DNA from 3 places in the Saccharopolyspora sp. ID03-671 genome. Region 1 is predicted to be linked to each of the others. Evidence: riboswitches for the same ligand, from Rfam matches in the RefSeq annotation. Region 1 holds a riboswitch; each other region holds the start of a gene.
The links. Region 1 has a riboswitch for glycine ahead of gcvH (glycine cleavage system protein GcvH). Riboswitches for the same ligand answer to the same signal wherever they lie in the genome.
Positions count from the first base shown of each region.

Region 2: it holds a riboswitch for glycine, as region 1 does, so the genes downstream of both, gcvP (aminomethyl-transferring glycine dehydrogenase) here and gcvH (glycine cleavage system protein GcvH) in region 1, are expected to answer to the same signal.
Region 3: it holds a riboswitch for glycine, as region 1 does, so the genes downstream of both, gcvT (glycine cleavage system aminomethyltransferase GcvT) here and gcvH (glycine cleavage system protein GcvH) in region 1, are expected to answer to the same signal.

Region 1 covers NZ_CP134054.1:4,665,019-4,671,701, reverse strand. Annotated here, with positions in the region: gene REH65_RS21615 (L-serine ammonia-lyase) at 1-1,101, opposite strand, end outside; gene gcvH (glycine cleavage system protein GcvH) at 1,133-1,504, opposite strand; glycine riboswitch at 1,653-1,748, opposite strand; gene REH65_RS21605 (helix-turn-helix domain-containing protein) at 1,858-3,411, shown strand; gene ald (alanine dehydrogenase) at 3,578-4,693, shown strand; gene REH65_RS21595 (hypothetical protein) at 4,983-5,414, shown strand; gene REH65_RS21590 (hypothetical protein) at 5,494-6,060, shown strand; gene REH65_RS21585 (MAB_1171c family putative transporter) at 6,057-6,683, shown strand, end outside.
Region 2 covers NZ_CP134054.1:884,332-891,014, reverse strand. Annotated here, with positions in the region: gene REH65_RS04250 (CDP-alcohol phosphatidyltransferase family protein) at 1-182, shown strand, start outside; gene gcvH (glycine cleavage system protein GcvH) at 283-666, shown strand; gene garA (glycogen accumulation regulator GarA) at 785-1,252, shown strand; gene REH65_RS04235 (bifunctional nuclease family protein) at 1,651-2,127, shown strand; gene REH65_RS04230 (MerR family transcriptional regulator) at 2,409-2,984, shown strand; glycine riboswitch at 3,081-3,183, shown strand; gene gcvP (aminomethyl-transferring glycine dehydrogenase) at 3,348-6,233, shown strand; gene REH65_RS04220 (HesB/YadR/YfhF-family protein) at 6,318-6,587, shown strand.
Region 3 covers NZ_CP134054.1:5,220,994-5,227,676, reverse strand. Annotated here, with positions in the region: partial or broken gene REH65_RS24245 (Tm-1-like ATP-binding domain-containing protein) at 1-445, opposite strand, end outside; gene REH65_RS24240 (hypothetical protein) at 600-773, opposite strand; gene REH65_RS24235 (acyl-CoA dehydrogenase family protein) at 972-2,150, opposite strand; gene REH65_RS24230 (TetR/AcrR family transcriptional regulator) at 2,257-2,925, shown strand; glycine riboswitch at 3,039-3,135, shown strand; glycine riboswitch at 3,137-3,237, shown strand; gene gcvT (glycine cleavage system aminomethyltransferase GcvT) at 3,357-4,472, shown strand; gene glyA (serine hydroxymethyltransferase) at 4,503-5,783, shown strand; gene REH65_RS24215 (hypothetical protein) at 5,845-6,276, opposite strand; gene REH65_RS24210 (helix-turn-helix transcriptional regulator) at 6,419-6,683, opposite strand, start outside.

The sequences.
Region 1 (6,683 bases):
CTCGGCGGCGTTCTCCACCTGCTCCGGCGTGCCGCCCAGCACCTCCGCCAAACCGGCCGCCGCCATCGAGCAGGCCGAGCCGACCTCGCCCTGGCAACCGACCTCGGCACCGGAGATCGAGGCGTTCTCCTTGAACAGCACCCCGATCGCCCCTGCCGTCAGCAGGAATCGCACCACACCGTCCTCATCGGCACCGGGGACGAAACGGGCGTAGTAGTGCAGAACGGCGGGAACGATGCCGGCCGCGCCGTTGGTCGGAGCCGTCACCACGCGCCCGCCCGCCGCGTTCTCCTCGTTGACCGCCAGCGCGAACAACGTGACCCACTCCAGCGGGTCGTCGCGGTCGGTCAACGACGCCGCCAGCTGCGCCGCGCGCCGCCGCACCTTCAACCCGCCCGGCAGCTCACCGGTGCTGCGGCACCCGTTGTCGACGCATTCCCGCATCACCCGCCAGATGTCGAGCAGCCCCGCGCGAACGGCCGACTCCTCGCGCCACGACAGCTCGTTGGCCAGCATGACCCCGCTGATCGGCAAACCAGACCCGGTGCTGTGCAGCAGCAGATCGGCCCCGGTGCGGAAGGGCATGGGAACCTTCGTGTCATCGGCCTTGACCCGATCCGCCCCGGCAGCGTCCTCGTCCACGACGAAACCGCCGCCGACCGAGTAGTAGATCGCCGAGTCGAGCTCCCCACCGTCGTTGCCGAGGGCGGTGAACCGCATCCCGTTGGGATGCTGCGGCAACGACTTGCGCCGGTGCAGCACCAGATCGCGCGCAACGCTGAAGGGCAGCACCTGGTCGCCGCCGAGCCGCAACATGCCGCTGCGCTCGATCTCGTCGACGCGCTCCGCGCCGGCCACCGGGTCCACCGCCTCCGGGCGGTTCCCCTCGAGCCCGAGCACCACGGCTCCCGGGCTGCCGTGACCGTGACCGGTCGCGCCGAGAGAACCGAACAACTCCGCTTTGACTCTGTTGACCTGGGAGATCACGCCGTTCTCGCGCAGCCTGACGGTGAACCGCTGCGCCGCGCGCATCGGCCCCACGGTGTGCGAGCTGGACGGACCGATTCCCACCGAGAACAGGTCGAAGACACTGATCGCCATTGATCGCCTCGCCTCGTTCCGGGCTCCGCGACTACTCGTTGATCAAGTCGGAGTACTGCTGGGCCGTGAGGGTCGCACCGGTCTCGGTGACGCGCACCTCGATCAGCCAGCCCTCGCCGTAGGGGTCGGAGTTGACCACGGCCGGGTCGTCGACCGCAGCGTCGTTGATGGCCACGACCTCACCGGTGACGGGCGCGAACAGGTCGCTGACGGACTTGGTCGACTCGAGCTCACCACACGCCTGACCGGCCTCGATCTTGTCGCCGACCTCGGGGAGCTGCACGAAGACGATGTCGCCGAGGGCGCTGGCGGCGTGCTCGGTGATGCCGACGCGGGAGATCTCGCCGCGGTCCTCGATCCACTCGTGCTCTTCGGTGTAGGCCAGGTTGGTGGGCAGCGTCATGAGGGAGGCTCCAAAGCGGTTTCGAGGGGCGTTGATCCCCGGTTTCGGCTGGGCCTCCCCCTCTGTTGCGGAACCTGAGAGCTTCGCCGCGGCGGCGGCTTGCACCGTGGGTGGCACGTCTGCGTCGACGAGCGCTTTCCAGAGTCGCCTCGCCCGAGCGGTCGTGGGTGCCTGAGAGTTTGCTGGGGAGTGTTGCTCCTTCGGCGCCCTGCGCTGCTGGCAGGGTCTCTCCCGCACGGGGTCGATGGCCGGTATGCGATTGTCGATGTGCTCAGCAACGATAAACGCGCCAGCGGCACTGTCAATGCACATGTGATCTCCGCCGGTGCGTCTTGGTCGAGGAGGCCCCTTCGATGCTCGACATCCGGGCGCTGGTCGAGCGGGTCGGACCGGCTCTGCTGCGCACCGTGATCAGCCCGGAAGCCAGCACCGTCGCCGGTGATGTGGTGATCGCCGAACCCGATCAGCCCACACCCGCCACCGGTGGCGACCTCGTGCTGGGAGTGGGCATCGCCGATCGCGAGCAGGCGCTGCGGCTGGTGCGCGAGAGCGGCGAGAGCGGTGCGGCGGCGGTGCTGCTCAAACCCCCGGTGGCGGCGCTCGCCGAGGTGGTGGAGGCGGTGCGCGAGGCGGGGATCGCGCTGGTCGAGGTGCGGCCGGGCACGGCGTGGGCGCAGCTGGTGTGGTTGATCCGCGCGGCGCTCGCGGGCGGGATCCGGCAGACCGAGGAGAGCGGGGTCGGGGTCGCCGACCTGTTCCGGCTGGCCGACGCGGTCGCCGACGTCGTGGACGCCCCGGTGACCATCGAGGACGCCCACTCCCAGGTGCTGGCCTACTCGGCCCGGCAGGACCTGACCGATCCGGCGCGGATCTCCACGATCATGGGACGCAAGCAGCCGGACGACGTGCTCGCGAAGTTCCGCGCCCGCGGCACGTTCCGGCAGCTCACCAAGGGCAGTTCGGCGATCTTCGTGCCCGCGCAGCAGGACGGCACGCTGCCGCGGCTGGTGGTGCCGATCCGCATGGGAGGTGAGCTGCTCGGGTCGATGTGGGCGGTGGTGCCGGGACCGGTCTCGGAGGAGCGCGCCACGGCCTTCGCCGACACCGCGCCATTGGTGGCGCTGCAGTTGTTGCGCTGGCGCGCGGTCGCCGACGTGCAGCGGAAGCGCTCGGCCGAGCAGGTGCGGCTGCTGCTCGACGGAGGGGACGGCTGGCGCTCGGCGGCCACCGAACTGGCCGTGCCCAACGAGGAGCACCGGGTGATCGCGATCGAGATGCCGGCGTCCGACGAGCCCGCCGAGGGGCAGCGGCTGGCGATGTGGGAGCGGATCACCCGCGGCATCGGGCGACGTCCGCTGGTCACCGAGATCGGTTCGGTGCTCTACGCGCTGGTGCCCGATCGGGGACGCGGTGGCGGCTGGCCCGAATTGCGCCAGGCCCTGCTCTCGCACGAGTTGTCCCCTCGCCCCCTCGTCGCGGTGGGAACGTCCGTGCCGGTCACTGACGTACCGCGGTCGCGCGCGCAGGCCGACGAGCTGATCGGGCTGCTGCGCACGGGCCTGGTGCGGCAGCGCGTCGCGGTCTACGACGACCTGTGGCACCTGCTGGTGCTGAGCCGGATGGCGGGGGCCGCCACCGATGCCGGGGTTGCCACGTTGGGTCCCCTGCCGGTGCTGCGCGAGCACGATCGCGCGCAGCACACCGACTACCAGGCCACGCTGCACGCGTGGCTGCGTCATCCCGGTGATCCGCGTCAGGCGAGCCGGGAGCTGCGGGTCCACCCCAACACCTTCCGGTACCGGATGAAGCGGATCGGCCAGCTGGTGGACGTCGACCTCGACGACCCCGACGTCCGGTCGGCGCTGCTGGTGCAGTTGCTGGCCGAGCGGTGGGCCCAGCACGGCTGAGTCCGTCGCGGGGCGAGCACGGGAACCTTTCTGTCACCACCGGCCCCGCACGCACCGCTGTTGTGCCGGCAGCACAAAGCCCCCCACCCAATCTCATGCCGCGGACATGATGCGTCCTGCGCCACATCGTCCGATCGTTGTTTCCACACGACGAAAGGACCCCACGGTGAAGATCGCAGTGCCTCGCGAGATCAAGAACAACGAGTATCGGGTGGCGATCACTCCTGCCGGTGTGCACGAGCTGACCGCGCGTGGTCATGACGTGTTCGTCGAGGCGGGCGCCGGCGCCGGATCGTCCATCCCGGACGAGGACTACCTCGCTTCCGGCGCGAAGGTCCTGGCCACCGCCGACGACGTGTGGGCGGAAGGCGACCTCGTGCTCAAGGTCAAGGAGCCGATCGCCGAGGAGTACCCGCGGCTGCGCCGGGACCAGGTGCTGTTCACCTACCTGCACCTGGCCGCCTCGGCCGAGCTGACCGACGCCATGCTGAACTCGGGCGTCACCGGCATCGCCTACGAGACGGTGCAGACCGCGGATGGCGGGTTGCCGCTGCTGGCGCCGATGAGCGAGGTCGCCGGGCGGCTGGCGCCGCTGGTGGGAGCGCATTCGCTGTTGCGCCCCAGCGGTGGCCGCGGTGTGCTGCCGGGCGGCGTTCCGGGCGTGCACCCGGCCCGGGTCGTGGTGATCGGCGGCGGTGTCGCCGGGCTCAACGCGGCTCGGGTGGCCCTGGGCATGGGCGCCGACGTGGAGCTGCTGGACACCAACGTCGGCAAGCTGCGCGAGATCGACCGCGACTTCCACGGCCAGATCCGCACCGTCACCTCCAACCGCTACGCGGTGGAGCAGGCGGTCCGCTCGGCCGACCTGGTGATCGGCGCGGTGCTGATCGCGGGAGCGAAGGCCCCGAAGCTGGTGTCCAACCACCTGGTCTCGGAGATGAAGCCGGGCAGTGTTCTGGTCGACATCGCCATCGACCAGGGCGGGTGCTTCGCCGACTCGCGTCCGACCACGCACGACGACCCGACCTACCGGGTGCACGACTCGGTCTTCTACTGCGTGGCGAACATGCCGGGCGCGGTGCCCAACACCTCCACGCACGCGCTGACCAACGTGACCCTGCCCTACGTGCTGCGCATCGCGGAGGCGGGCTGGCGGCAGGCCTGCCGTGGTGACGCGGCGCTGGCCGGTGGCCTCAACACCCACGACGGGCACTTGGTCAACCAGGCCGTCGCCGAGGCCCACGGCCGCACGAGCCTGCCGCTGAACAGCGTCCTGGACTGACTTCGGCCGGGTCGATCGAGCCTCGGGGTTGCGCGGAAGGTTCCCTTCCGCGCAGCCCCGCCGGTCTTCGTCGGCAAGAAGGTTCCCTTGCTCGCGCGCGATGGCATCGGCGGGCACCCGGTCACGTCCGAGCGGCTGCGGCACCGGAGCAGAACCGCGGGATGATGTTGCTCTCCTGCGGCTCTGCCCGGCACACCCCCAAGCGATTACACGATCGTGGAATCTCGACAGAGAGTAGTATCAAATGCGAGAATCCGTCAATCGGGGGAACGGACCTGGGGGTGATCCTGTGCCCGAGAAGCGCGAGAGCACGGTGAGCGATCAAGGGGACACGCTGGCGGAGAGGCTGGCGTGGCTGCGGCGATCGTTCCCCGACCCGGAGACCGGGCGGCCGTACGAGGTCAAGCGGATCTCCGCGGAGACCGGCATTTCCGGATCGCAGCTCTACAAGATCCTCAGCGGGGAGTCCCCGAACCCGGGCTGGCAGCACCTGCGGGCGCTGGCGGCGTTCTTCCGCGTGCCGCTCGACACCTTCGACTCCGGTGAGCACGCCGACTCGGTGCGGGCCCAGCTCGCGACGCTGGTCGAACTCCGGGAGCTGAAGGAGTCCGGTGTGGAATCGCTCAGCTTGCGCGGGCTGACCCCGGCCCAGGCCGAGCGCATCCGCGGTGTGGTCGCCGATCTGCGCGACAGCAACACCGCGAGCAACGATGACGCATGATCCGGAACATGAGCATGCGTCGGCGACCGCACCGTTCCGCTGCGCGCGCCTGGTGCTCGTCCCGGGCGATGATCGCGGCGTGACCCCCTCCGACGATCACGCGCAGCCCGGCACGATGCGGGCGTGGTGCCAGGAACTGGCGTCCGCGCTTCCGCTGCCGACGCCGTGGGACCTGCGCACGTTCATCGACGAGCTGGGGCGGGCCCGCGGGCGCCCGATCACGCTGCGCCAGGTCTCCGCGGTGGAGTCCGAAAGCCCCTGCGGCGCCCTGATCTCGCTCGCCGACCACGACGTGATCGGCTACGTGCCCAGCACCCCGCTGCACGAGGAGCACATCATCCTGCACGAGGTCGGGCACCTGGTGTGCGGGCATTCGGACACCAAGCTGGCCGATTCGCCGATGGTGGCCGCCTTGGTGCCGGACCTGTCGCCCGAGCTCATCCGCAGCGTCCTGGGGCGCTCCGCGTTCGACGCCGTCACCGAGCAGCAGGCCGAGCTCGTGGCCAGCCTGTACCTCTACCGCGCCGGGCGCGCACCGGCACCGCTGCGGGGCGTGCGCAAGCTGGACGCGCGGTCCGGCCGCACCCTGCGCGAGATCCAGGCGACGTTCGGCAGCGCTCGCCGACGCGGGCCCGAGAAGCGATGAGCAGCATCGTCCTCCCCTGCGTCGGCCTGATCGCGGTGCTGGCCGCGGTCGGAAAGGCCGTTCAAGGCCACCGCAGGCGGTCCCTCACGCCGAGCACGCTGTACCTGTGCGGCGCGATCGGCAGCGTGGGCCTGTCCGCGGCGCTGGTGGCTCCGGTTTCCCTGAGGTGGATGTCGACCTGGGAACCCGTGCCCAACCTCGGGCGTCTGGTGGCCAACGTCCTGGCGATGCTCGCGGCCGTGTGCGTCCAAGGGCTGGTGGCGCACCTGCTGCACGAACCGGCGCGCGCCCGCGCGGTGATGCGCGTGCAGATACCGATCGTGGTCCTGGCGTCAGCCGCGATGGCGCTGCTGCTGCTCACGGCCGATCTCCCGTTCCACCTGGCCTACTTGGCCGGCTACGCCCACCACCCGGCCGTAGCCGCCTACATCGTCGTGTTCACCCTCTACATCCTCTGGTCGACGTCGGTGTTCGGCTGGTTCCTGCACCACTACATCGCGCGAACCCCGCGCAGGTGGCTGCGCGCCGGGCTGCGCACGATCCAGGCCGGGTGCCTGGCATCGGCGGGGTGGGCGGCGGCCAAGATCACCGGTGCGCTGTGGGTGGTGAGCGGCCGCAGCCCC
Region 2 (6,683 bases), 3.3 Mb from region 1:
TCTGCCTGATGTACGCGTTCCCGCTGCTCCTGCTGGTGCAGGACGACTTCACCGGGGCCGACGTGGTCCGGCCCATCGCCTACGCCTTCACCGCCTGGGGCGGGGCGCTGTACGTGTGGGCGGGCATCCTCTACCTGGGCCAGGTCATCGCCGCCGTGCGGGGAGCCCGCACGCGGACCTGATCTTGCGTGCGCGTCGTCTTGCGGCCGTCGGCGGCCGGTGAATACGCTCGCCGCGTCGATCACTCGGCACCTTGCACACGGCGGACGAAAGGCGGGACCAGTGGCGGCCCCGGAGATCAAGTACACCGAAGAGCACGAGTGGGTCCAGAGCGTCGGTGACGACACCGTGCGCATCGGCATCACCGACTACGCCCAGCAGCAGCTCGGCGACGTGGTGTTCGTCCAGCTTCCCGAGACGGGGCAGCAGGTCACCGCCGGTGACTCGATGGGCGAGGTGGAGTCGACCAAGAGCGTCTCCGACATCTACGCCCCGGTGACCGGTGAGGTCACGGCGGGCAACACCGCGCTGGAGGACCAGCCGGAGTTGGTCAACTCGGATGCCGCGGGTGACGGCTGGATGGTCGAGATCCGGCTCGCCGACCCGGACCAACTGGCGGGTCTGCTCGACGCCGAGGCCTATCAGAACCTGATCGACCAGGCATGATCGTCCGACGCGGCGGCGTCCGTGCGACGATGTCGGGAGTCGCTCGTCACGGGGCTGTCCAGGCACGGTACGTTGGGCGCATACTTGGCACGATCTATCCGCGTAGAGGAGAGCTCAGGTGAGCCAAAACAGCGGCTTCGGCGATGTTCCGCCGGAGCAGTCACCGGAGACCACCTCGGTCTTCAGGCCCTTCCTCTCGGAGCAGGAGAGCACCGAGAGCGCGGCCCCGGAGCCTGCCGCCGCGTCCGGGGTCGATGCGCTGCCCGCGGGTTCCGCCCTGCTGGTGGTCAAGCGCGGTCCCAACGCGGGTTCGCGGTTCCTCCTGGACCGCGAGACCACCAGTGCCGGACGCCACCCGGACAGCGACATCTTCCTGGATGACGTGACGGTGTCCCGGCGGCACGCCGAGTTCCGCCGCGAGGGCAACGACTTCGTGGTCGTGGACGTGGGCAGCCTCAACGGCACCTACGTGAACCGGGAACCGGTGGACACCTCGGTGCTCGCCAACGGCGACGAGGTGCAGATCGGGAAGTTCCGCCTGGTGTTCCTGACCGGGCCGATCGATGGGGGCCAGGGCGGCCGCTGAGGCCGCCGATCAGGGCTTTGTCAACCCGTCAGCGGGGCGGCGCCGAGGGGCGCCGCCCCGCTGACGCATGAGGCAACTGCGCCGCCCGCGCGCGGACGTCCTCCCCGCACCGGGAATTTCCCGGGACCACAAGCGGTTTCCACAGCACAGCGGGGGATTTCCGATGGAGTCGGTGATCTCCCGCGCGGTGTATCGTGCAGGGTAATGCTCGACGACGAGCTCAGCCGGCGGTCCGGGCCGCGAGCCCCGATTCGCAACGACCGCGACGGTGGGCGGTCCGCTGGGGCCGCCGGTGGGAAAGGGCGTGTCCGCCGTATCGCGGGTAGCGTCGGAGGCGTCGGTGCGGGACCCTCGACGGGGAAGTCACGCTTCGGCGCGCTGGAGGAGGCGATGTGACGATGAGCAGCGAGATGCGCGTCGTCGGCGTGCGAGTGGAACTACCGGCGAACCAGCCGATCCTGCTGTTGCGCGAGGCCGAGGGCGAGCGCTACCTGCCGATCTGGATCGGGTCGGTGGAGGCGACGGCCATCGCCTTGGAGCAGCAGGGCGTGCGGCCCCAGCGGCCGCTGACGCACGACCTGCTCAAGGACGTCATCGGCGCCCTGGGCCGCGATCTGGAGCAGGTGCGGATCACGGATCTGCAGGAGGGCACGTTCTTCGCCGAGCTGGTGTTCGACGGCGATGTGCGGGTGTCGGCGCGACCGAGTGACTCGGTGGCGCTGGCGTTGCGGATCGGCGTGCCGATCCACGCCGACGAATCGGTCCTCGACGAGGCCGGGCTGATCATCCCGGACGAGCAGGAGGACGAGGTCGAGAAGTTCCGCGAGTTCCTCGACTCGGTCTCCCCGGAGGACTTCCGCGGCGCCGACACGTAGGCGCCGACACGCAGCAGGACCAGCCCTGCTGGGCCGAACAGACCACCCCGGCCCCCGAGTCGCGCGAGCGGCTCGGGGGCCGGATCTCGTGCGAGGCGAACGCGGGCTCACGTCCCCCGCGCGTCGCGTTGACCCGCCTGCTGAGCGGGCCTACCTTCGGAAGTACGCGAATTGCCCCGGTGTGATTCAGCCGGTGTACGGCTTCGCGGCCCTGGATCAGAAGCGGTCCGGGAGCTGGTGATCGTCGTCGTCGGCTGCGGGCCGGACGAGGGGAGGCAGGCGTGGTGGAGCAAGCAGCGAACGCGGATGACGCTGCGGAGCAGGGTGAGCTGTTCCCCGACGCCTCGGCCCCCGACGAGCTGGTCGGTTACCGCGGGCCGGCGGCCTGCCAGATCGCGGGCATCACCTACAGGCAGCTGGACTACTGGGCGCGCACCAAGCTCGTCGGCCCGTCCATCCGCGGCGCGGCCGGGTCGGGTTCCCAGCGGCTGTACTCGTTCAAGGACATCCTGGTGCTCAAGGTGGTCAAGCGATTGCTCGACACCGGGGTCTCGCTGCACAACATCCGGGTCGCGGTGGAGCACCTGCGCAAGCGCGGCGTGCAGGACCTGGCGAAGCTGACGCTGTTCAGCGACGGCACCACGGTCTACGAGTGCACCTCCGCGGAGGAGGTGGTCGATCTGCTCCAGGGCGGCCAAGGAGTGTTCGGCATCGCCGTCAGCGGCGCGATGCGCGAGATCAGCGGCACGATCCACGAGTTCCCGGCCGAGCGCGCCGACGGCGGCGAGAACATCGAGTCGTCGATGACCGACGAGCTGGCGGCCCGCCGCCGCGACCGCCAGGCCGAAACCGGCTGAACCCGGTCCGGTCGCGACCACCCTCGGCCATCTGTGCGGTAGACGACATTGATGGTCTGATAAGCGCGGTTGATCGGGTACTCTGAGCGCCATCGCCGACCCCGTGCGGGAGAGTCCGGTCCTGGCCTCGGCCAGGGCAGGCGCCGAAGGAGCAACTCTCCCCGACAACCTCTCAGGCCACCTGGACCGCACGGGCGAGATACCTCTGGAAAGCGGGCACACCCACCAGGTGCGCCCCGCCGACGGTGCAAGCCCGGTCCGCCGGGTGAAGCTCTCAGGCGTTCGCTTCGCGAACGGGGACAGAGGGGGAGAGCAGCGCAGAGCTGCCGCCCTTTGTTCGCCGCGATGAGTGAGGTTTTGGCGATGACCGACGCGACGCACGACCGCATCCCGCTGGCCGCGCTGGAGCACGGAAGGCCGTTCGCGGACCGCCACGTCGGGCCGATGCCCGCTGAGCTGGCCCGCATGCTCGACGTCATCGGCGTCGGCTCCCTGGAGGAGCTGGGCCAGAAGGCCGTCCCGGACACCATCCGCGAGTCCGACCTGCAGCTGGCCATGCCGGACCCGGCCACCGAGACCGAGGCGCTGGCCGAGCTGCGCGACCTCGCCGGCCGCTGCACCCCGCACACCGAGATGATCGGGCTGGGCTACTACGGCACGATCACCCCGCCGGTGATCCTGCGCAACGTGCTGGAGAGCCCCGCCTGGTACACCGCCTACACGCCCTACCAGCCGGAGATCTCGCAGGGCCGGCTGGAGGCGCTGCTGAACTTCCAGACGATGGTCGCCGACCTGGCCGGGGTGCCGGTGTCCAACGCCTCGATGCTCGACGAGGCCACCGCTGCGGCCGAGGGCATGACCCTGGTGCGCCGCGCGGGCAAGTCCAAGTCGCCGCGCTTCCTGGTCGACGCCGACACGCTGCCGCAGACCATCGCCGTCATCGAGACCCGCGCCGAGCCGCTGGGCATCGAGGTCGTGGTGGCCGACCTGTCGGCCGGGGAGCTGCCCGAGGGCGAGTTCTTCGGCGCCCTGCTGTCCTACCCGGGCGCCTCCGGTGCGGTGCGCGACCACGAGGCGCTGATCAGCGCGATCCACGACACCGGGGCGAAGGTCGTCGTGGCCGCCGACCTGCTGTCGCTGACGCTGCTGCGCGCGCCCGGTGAGATCGGCGCCGACGTGGTCGTGGGCTCCACCCAGCGCTTCGGCGTGCCGATGGGCTTCGGCGGCCCGCACGCCGGGTTCATGGCCGTGGCCAAGGGCCTGGAGCGGCAGCTGCCCGGTCGTCTGGTCGGCGTGAGCACCGACGTCGACGGGAACCAGGCCTACCGGCTCGCGCTGCAGACCCGCGAGCAGCACATCCGCCGCGAGAAGGCCACCAGCAACATCTGCACCGCGCAGGTGCTGCTGGCCGTGGTCGCCTCGATGTACGCGGTCTACCACGGCCCGGACGGGCTCAAGGCGATCGCGACCCGCGCGCACCGGATGGCGAGCGTGCTCGCCGAGGGCCTGCGCCGCGGTGGTGTCGAGGTCGTGCACGCGGAGTTCTTCGACACCGTCCTCGCGCGCGTCCCGGGCAAGGCCGACGAGGTGCTGGCCGCGGCCCGCCGGGCCGGGGTGAACCTGCGCCGCGTCGACGCCGACCACGTCGGCATCAGCTGCGACGAGACCACCACCCGCGCCCACCTGGCCGCGGTGTGGGACGCCTTCGGTCTCGCCGGCGACGTCGACGCCCTCGACGCCGAGACCCCGGACTCGCTGCCGGGCGCGCTGGCGCGCACCTCCGAGTACCTGACGCACCCGGTGTTCCGCACCCACCGCTCGGAGACCTCACTGCTGCGCTACCTGCGGCAGCTGTCGGACAAGGACATCGCGCTGGACCGCAGCATGATCCCGCTGGGCTCGTGCACGATGAAGCTCAACGCGACCGCGGAGATGGAGCCGATCACCTGGCCCGAGTTCTCCTCGCTGCACCCGTTCGCGCCCGCCGAGGACGCGGAGGGCCTGCTCAAGGTCGTCTCCGACCTGCAGGAGTGGCTCGCCGAGGTCACCGGGTACGACGCGGTCAGCCTGCAGCCCAACGCGGGCAGCCAGGGCGAGTTCGCCGGTCTGCTCGCCATCCGCGCCTACCACCACGACCGTGGTGCGACCGCGCGCGACGTGTGCCTGATCCCGGCCAGCGCGCACGGCACCAACGCCGCCAGCGCCGTCATGGCCGGGATGCGCGTGGTCGTGGTGCGCTGCGACGAGCAGGGCAACATCGAGATGGAGCACCTGCGCGAGCTGGTCGGCAAGCACGCCGAGGACCTCGCCGCGATCATGATCACCTACCCGTCGACGCACGGCGTCTACGAGGACACCGTGCGCGAGGTGTGCGGGCTGGTGCACGACGCGGGCGGCCAGGTCTACGTCGACGGCGCGAACCTCAACGCGCTGATCGGCCTGGCCCGGATGGGCAAGTTCGGCTCCGACGTCTCGCACCTGAACCTGCACAAGACGTTCTGCATCCCGCACGGCGGTGGCGGTCCGGGCGTCGGCCCGATCGGGGTGCGCGAGCACCTGGCGCCGTTCCTGCCCAACCACCCGCTGCAGCCCGCGGCCGGTCCGGAGACCGGTGTCGGCCCGATCAGCGCCGCCCCGTGGGGCAGCGCCTCGATCCTGCCGATCTCCTGGGCCTACGTGCGGATGATGGGCGCCGACGGCCTGCGCCGCGCGACGCTGACCGCGGTCGCCTCGGCCAACTACGTGGCCCGCAGGCTCGGTGAGTACTTCCCGGTGCTCTACACGGGTGCGGGCGGCTTCGTCGCCCACGAGTGCATCCTGGACCTGCGGCAGATCAGCAAGACCAGCGGCATCACCGTCGACGACGTGGCCAAGCGGCTCGCCGACTACGGCATCCACGCCCCGACCATGTCGTTCCCGGTCGCGGGCACGCTGATGGTCGAGCCGACCGAGAGCGAGAACCTCGCCGAGCTGGACCGCTTCTGCGAGGCGATGATCGCGATCCGCGCCGAGATCGACAAGGTCGTCGCCGGTCAGTGGCCGGCCGACGACAACCCGCTGGTCGGGGCTCCGCACACGGCGGCCAGCCTCGCCCAGGAGTGGCGCCACTCCTACTCCCGCGAGGAGGCCGCCTACCCGCTGGGCACCGACGCGATCAAGGTGTTCCCGCCGGTCCGCCGGATCGACGGGGCCAAGGGCGACCGGAACCTGGTGTGCTCGTGCCCTCCGTTGGAGGCCTACCAGAGCTGAGTCGGCGGGTCGGTTTGCGCGCGCGGTCGCGGCGGTGACACGGTGGCCACTTCAACCGACCGGCTCCGAGAGGAGTTGAGCACCATGCTCACCATCAGTGAGAGCGCCGTGGAGGTCATCAAGCTCGTCCTCGTCGGCGGCGACTCTCCGGCCAGCTCGGGCTTGCGCATCGCGCCGGCCGGCGAGGGGCTGCAGGCGTCGATCGCCGAGGCACCCCAGGAGGGTGACGAGGTGATCGAGGAGAACGGGGTCCGGGTCTTCCTGGAGAAGGAGGTCGCCGAGCTCCTCGGTGACAAGACGCTCGACGCCGAGAAGGACAGCAGCGGCGAACTCGCGCTCGCCGTGCGCGACTGATCTGCTCGCGGGGCGGGGTCCGCAAGAGGGCCTCAGCCCGGTTCTTGAGCCGTCGACCCGGGTGGTATGCCCGGGTCGACGGCTTTTTCGCACAGG
Region 3 (6,683 bases), 560 kb from region 1:
GGTTCAGCCCGGCGACGTCGGTGACCGACGGGAACATCGCGATGTCGGTGGCGTCGACGTAACCGGAGGTGTCGCCGGAGGCCACAGTGGACACCATCACCTTCGGCACGCCCACCGGCAGCACCCGCAAGGCTGGCGTGACCAGCGCGGTCCCACCGGAACCGCCGAGCCCGATGACGCCGTCGACGTCGCGCTCGGCCAGGAAGCGGGTGAAGGCGGTGGCCATCGCGGTCACGGCCGATCCGCGGTCGCCGGTGAACACGGCGTCGACGCCGCCCGGGTGGTGCGCGGCGACCTCGGCGGCCGGGACGTCGGCACCGGAGCTCTCACCGGAGGTCGACAGGTCGACGGTGACGACGGGGTGCCCCCGGGCGATGAGATCGGCGACGTAGTCGAGCTCCGCGCCCTTGGTGTCGAACGTCCCGGCGACGTACGCGCTGCCCATTCGCGACCTCCGTGCTGCTCGTCATCGAGAACAACCCGGGAGGGGACTCTACTGTCGATCGCCGCCCGGGCAACAGAAAACGGCCCCCGGCCGAAGCCGGAGGCCGTTCCCGGGACTTCCGCCCGACAGGACGTCAGCCCAAAAGGGCGTCCGCTCAGTGGTGACCGCCCTGGGAGCCGGAGCCGCCCTTGCCCGTGAACTTGTTCTTGACCTGCTCGATCTTTTCCTTGTTCTTCGGGTCGGAGGCGTACTTCTTGGCCTGGTCGATCACCTTCTTGCCCTGCGGGCTCTTCGCGAAGTCGGTGACCTTCTTGAACAGAGACATCATCACTCCCGAAGCGTCGAGGCCGTCATCGACCAGGGTACCGACAAAACACCCACCGATGGCAGATCACCTGCTCGAACGGAGTGGCGAAGCGCCGACCAGCCGGACAGAGGCACGCTCAAGGAGCGGCGCACGGAGTCCACGAAGGCGCTCAGGTTCCGCCACCCGCACCGCTGAGCGACCCAACCACTCGTCCGCCTCCTAGCCCAGGACACCGCTGATCGAGGCGTGGCCCTTGAGCACGTTGCGGGCGATGGTGCGGCGCTGGATCTCGTCGGTGCCCTCGAAGATGCGCAGCAGCCGCAGGTCGCGGTACCAGCGCTCGACCGGCAGCTCCTTGGTGTAGCCCATGCCGCCGTGGATCTGCAGGACGCGGTCGACGATCTGGTTGGCGTGCGTGGCGCCGAACAGCTTGGCGATGGACTGCGCGTGGCGGGAGTCCATGCCCTGGTCGACCTGCCACGCGGCCTGCAGGATCAGCCAGCGCAGCGCCTCGATCTCCACCGCGGAGTCGGCGATCATCCACTGGATGGCCTGCCGCTCGGCGATCGGCGCGCCGAAGGTCTCGCGCTGCTGGGCGTACTCCGAGCCCATCTCCACCAGCCGCTCGCAGGCGCCCAGCGCCGCGGCGGGCAGCAGGTAGCGGCCGCGGCCGATCCACTGCATGGCCAGGCCGAACCCGTTGCCGACCTCGCCGAGCACGTTCTCGGCGGGCACCCGGACGTTGTCGAACACCAGCGCGGCCGGCTGGCGCTCGTCGGGTCCCATGATGTCGATCGGCTCGGACTTCCAGCCCATGTCGCGGTCGACGAGGAAGCAGGTCACGCCGCCGTTGGCGCCCTTCTCGCGGTCGGTGACGGCGAAGACCATCACGAAGTCGGCGTCGATGCCGCCGGTGATGAAGGTCTTCTCGCCGTTGATGACCCACTCGTCGCCGTCCCGGACGGCCGTGGTGCGCAGGTTCTTCGCGTCGGAGCCCGCGCCGGGCTCGGTGATGGCGAAGCAGGACTTGCGGGTGCCCTCGATGGTCGGCAGCAGGTAGCGCTGCTTCTGGTCCTCGTTGGCGTAGTAGAGGATGTTGTCGGCGTAGCCGCCGAAGCGGAACGGCACGTAGGTGCGGCCGAGCTCGACCTCGATCAGCGCCGTCATGACGGCCGAGAGGTTCATGCCGCCGTACTCCTCGGGCGTCTGCACGCCCCAGAAACCGGCCTCCTTGGCCTTGTTCTGCAGCTCCTTGAGCTCGTCCTTGGTGAGACCGCGCTGACCCGCCCGCTCTCTGCGCAGCACCTCCGGCTCCAGCGGCATGAGCTCCCGCTGGACGAAGTTGCGCACCCAATCGCGGATGTCGCGCTCGGTCTCGGAGAGCGAGAAGTCGACCATCGCGTCGTTCCTTTCCGTGCAGGCCGGTAACTAACACCGTTAGTTTTATGGCAGCCTAGAACCGTCCCGGCGCACGCCGCAAGGGATCCCGGTGAGGAGAGAGACGTTGCCCAGACCCAGCACACCCCGGCTCTCCCCGGAACGCATCCGGAAGATCGGCCTGGAGATCATCGACACCGAGGGCCTGGAAGCGCTGTCCATGCGCAGGCTCGCCGAACGCCTCGACGTGCGCGCGGCATCGCTGTACAACCACGTCGCCACCAAGGACGACCTGCTGCACGAGATCGCCGACGAGGTGATCAGCGAGGTCGACGTCTCCGGTTTCGACCAGGACTGGGTGACCGGCCTGCGCAGCTGGGCCCGCTCCTACCGCGCGGCCCTGGCCGACCACCCGAACCTGGTGCCGTTCATCGCCTACGGCCCGGCCCGCCGCGAGTCCGCCCTGCGCGTCGCCGACGCCGTCCACGGCGGCCTCACCCGGGCCGGCTGGCCGCAGCGCTACGCCACGATGATCGGCGCTTCGACGAAGTACCTGGTCGTCGGCTCGGCGATGGGCTCCTTCAGCCACGGCTTCCCCGCCGACGCAGCCGTCTACACGAACCGCTTCCCCCACCTCACCCGAGCCCACCTGCTGCACACGAAGGCCGCCGAGATCGACACCGCCAGCTTCGAACTGGCCCTCACAGCCCTCATCGACGGCCTCAAAGCCCAACTCGCCGACATCGCGGAGCAGCGAGCCGCGCACGAGGCGATTGGCGGCGGCAACGCGTGGTGACCCGAAGCTGATCGCGCCCCCGTGCGCAAGGGTTGAGATCACTCGGTCTTCCTGTTGACTGGGGTGGGGGCGGTTCGTAGCGTCTGTGAGCAGCACAACCGAATACGCGCCGATGACGTCTCGCGGGAGAGACCTCGCCCTCGTCGGGCGAGGCGCCGAAGGAGCAATACTCCCCAGTAAACTCTCAGGCACCATTACCGCAGGACACCAGGCGAAACACGGAGAAAAGCAGGAGCATCGCGCTTCTCGCCCACGGTGCAAACCACCCCTGTCGGGTGGTGAAACTCTCAGGCCAATGACTCCGGGGAGACCCCGCCCGACCAGCGCAGACCGCGCCGGTCGGGGGTCGAGGCGCCCCGGATAAGGTTGGGCGCGTGAGCTGACCGGCCCTCGACTGCCGACCGGCACGCCCACCCAGGAGGAGTTTCACCATGTCGTCGCCCGGACAGACGCCCCGGAGGACACCGCTCCACGCGGTGCACGAATCCCTCGGCGCCACCTTCACGGAGTTCGCCGGCTGGCAGATGCCGGTCCGCTACAGCAGCGACACCGCCGAGCACAACGCGGTGCGCAGCAGCGCCGGTCTGTTCGACCTCACGCACATGGGCGAGATCCTCATCAGCGGTCCGCAGGCCGCCGAGGCGCTGGACTACGCGCTGGTCGCCAACGCCTCCGCCATCACCCCCGGTCGCGCCCGCTACACGATGATCTGCGACGAGACCGGCGGCGTGCTCGACGACCTGATCGTCTACCGCCTCGCCGACCAGGAGTTCCTGGTCGTGGCCAACGCCGCCAACGCGGCCGTGGTCTCCGCCGAGCTGGCCGAGCGGGTCTCCGGTTTCGACGCGAAGCACGCCGACGTCTCCGACGACTACGCGCTGATCGCGGTGCAGGGCCCGAACGCGGTGGCGATCCTGGCGCCGCTGACCGACACCGACCTGAGCACCGTCAAGTACTACGCGGGCTACCCGGCGACCGTCGCGGGCAAGGACGTGCTGCTGGCGCGCACCGGCTACACCGGCGAGGACGGCTTCGAGCTGTTCACCTCGCCCGGCGACGCCGAGGCCGTGTGGCAGGCGCTCACCGAGTCCGGCGCCGCGCACGACCTCCAGCCGGCCGGTCTGTCCTGCCGCGACACCCTGCGGCTGGAAGCGGGGATGCCGCTCTACGGCAACGAGCTCTCCGCCGAGCTCACGCCGTACCACGCGAACCTCGGCCGGGTGGTCAAGCTGGACAAGGACGCCGACTTCGTCGGCAGGTCCGCGCTGGCCGCGGTCGCCGAGAAGCCCACCGAGCGCACCCTGGTGGGCCTGTCCACCGACCAGCGGCGGGCGCCCCGCCACGGCTACCGGGTCCTCGACGCCGACGGCGCCGAGGTCGGCGAGGTCACCAGCGGCGCACCGTCCCCGACCCTCGGGCATCCGATCGGGATGGCCTACGTCGACCGGGAGCACAGCGAGCCCGGCACGGCCCTGCAGGTCGACATCCGCGGCCGCAACGTCGCGGTGCAGGTCGTCGAGCTGCCCTTCTACCGCCGCAACGCCTGACTGAAAGAAAGAAACAGGAGGCACACACTGATGTCGAACCCGGATCTGTTCAACGATGCCCTGGCAACGGTTGACCCGGAGGTCGCAGCGGCGGTCGGCGCCGAGCTGGGTCGCCAGCAGAACACGCTGGAGATGATCGCCTCCGAGAACTTCGCCCCGCAGGCGGTGCTGCAGGCGCAGGGCTCGGTGCTCACCAACAAGTACGCCGAGGGCTACCCGGGCAAGCGCTACTACGGCGGCTGCGAGCACGTCGACGTCGTCGAGCAGCTGGCCATCGACCGGATCAAGGACCTCTTCGGCGCCACCTACGCCAACGTGCAGCCGCACTCGGGCGCGCAGGCCAACGCGGCGGCGATGTTCGCGCTGCTCAAGCCGGGCGACACCATCATGGGCCTGGACCTGGCCCACGGTGGCCACCTGACCCACGGCATGCGGATCAACTTCTCCGGCAAGCTCTACAACGTCGTGCCGTACCACGTCTCCGACGACGACCACCGGGTCGACATGGACGAGGTCGCGCGCCTGGCCCGGGAGAACAAGCCGCAGCTGATCGTCGCGGGCTGGTCGGCCTACCCGCGCCAGCTGGACTTCAAGCGGTTCCGGGAGATCGCCGACGAGGTCGGCGCCTACCTGATGGTCGACATGGCGCACTTCGCGGGCCTGGTGGCCGCGGGCCTGCACCCGAGCCCGATCCCGCACGCCCACGTCGTGACCACCACGACGCACAAGACCCTGGGCGGCCCGCGCGGCGGTGTGATCCTGTCCTCGGACGAGGAGTTCACCAAGAAGTTCAACTCCGCGGTCTTCCCCGGTCAGCAGGGCGGCCCGCTGGAGCACGTGATCGCCGGCAAGGCGGTGGCCTTCAAGATCGCCGCGGGCGAGGAGTTCAAGGACCGCCAGCGCCGCACCGTCGAGGGCGCCCAGATCCTGGCCGAGCGCCTGCTGGCCTCGGACGCGACCGAGGCCGGTGTCTCGCTGGTCTCCGGCGGCACCGACGTGCACCTGGTGCTGGTGGACCTGCGCAACTCCGAGCTGGACGGCAAGCAGGCCGAGGACCGGCTGCACGAGATCGGCATCACCGTCAACCGCAACGCGGTGCCGAACGACCCGCGCCCGCCGATGGTCACCTCGGGTCTGCGGATCGGCACCCCGGCGCTGGCCACGCGCGGTTTCGGCAAGGAGGAGTTCACCGAGGTCGCCGAGGTCATCGCCCAGGCCCTCAAGCCGAACTTCGACGAGTCGATCAGCGCCGAGCTCCGCACCCGGGTCGAGGCGCTGGCGGCCAAGCACCCGCTCTACCCGAACCTCTGATCGCCTGACACGACGAACGCCGCATCCCGATGGGGTGCGGCGTTCGTCGTTCGCGGGTGCTTCAGGCGCCTTCGGCGGCGTCGGCGAGGTCCTGGAGGGCGCGGGCCAGCTGCTCGGCCTCGGTGCGGCCGAGCTCGCTGGGCTCGTAGCCCGCGTCGCAGGTGGTGCGGCCGAGCCAGGTGATCAGGTAGGTCTCGGCGCCGTCGGCCTCGATCGCGAGGTTGAGCTGCTGGTCCGAGCGCGGGATGGCGAAGGAGACCTGCCCGGCCTCGGCGTCGAGCAGGTCGAGCACCGCTCTGGCCAGGTCGCGGGCCTCGTCCGGGGACAGCTCGCAGGGCTCGCAGCCGCTGTCGCGGGGGCTGTCGACGAACGCGATCAGATAGGTCTCCCCGGCGGAGGTCTCGACCGCCACGTGCAGCCGCTCGCCCGTGCGGGGAGCGGCGATGGCCGCCGCGCGGGCCGGTGCGCTCGTCGAGGTGCCGGTGTGGCTCATGCTGTCACCTCTCATCCCTTCCAGGACAGCAGTCCACTCCGATTCGAGCTGGTTGTCACCCCGTCAACGCGCATTCGACCCGAACCGTTTCCGAATTTCAACAAGTCGACTTCCCGGCTCCGCCGGCCTTGCCGTGCGCCTGCTACACACCGGCTTCGGCGGGGGTGGCGCGTTCGAGGCGTTCGACCCGGGCGCTGACCTCGCGGAGCAGGACCTGGGTGGGGACCGAGTCGAGCTCGGGGATGATGCGGACCTCGGCGCGGGCTTCCTCCGCGCTCAGCCGACCGGCTTTGACCAGGACTTCCAGCAGCGGGACGCCCAGGGCGCGGGCCATGATGCGGGCGTTGCCGATGTCCGGCCGGTAGCCCTTGCGCCAGCGGAAGACCACGCTCGGTTTCAGCCCGCTG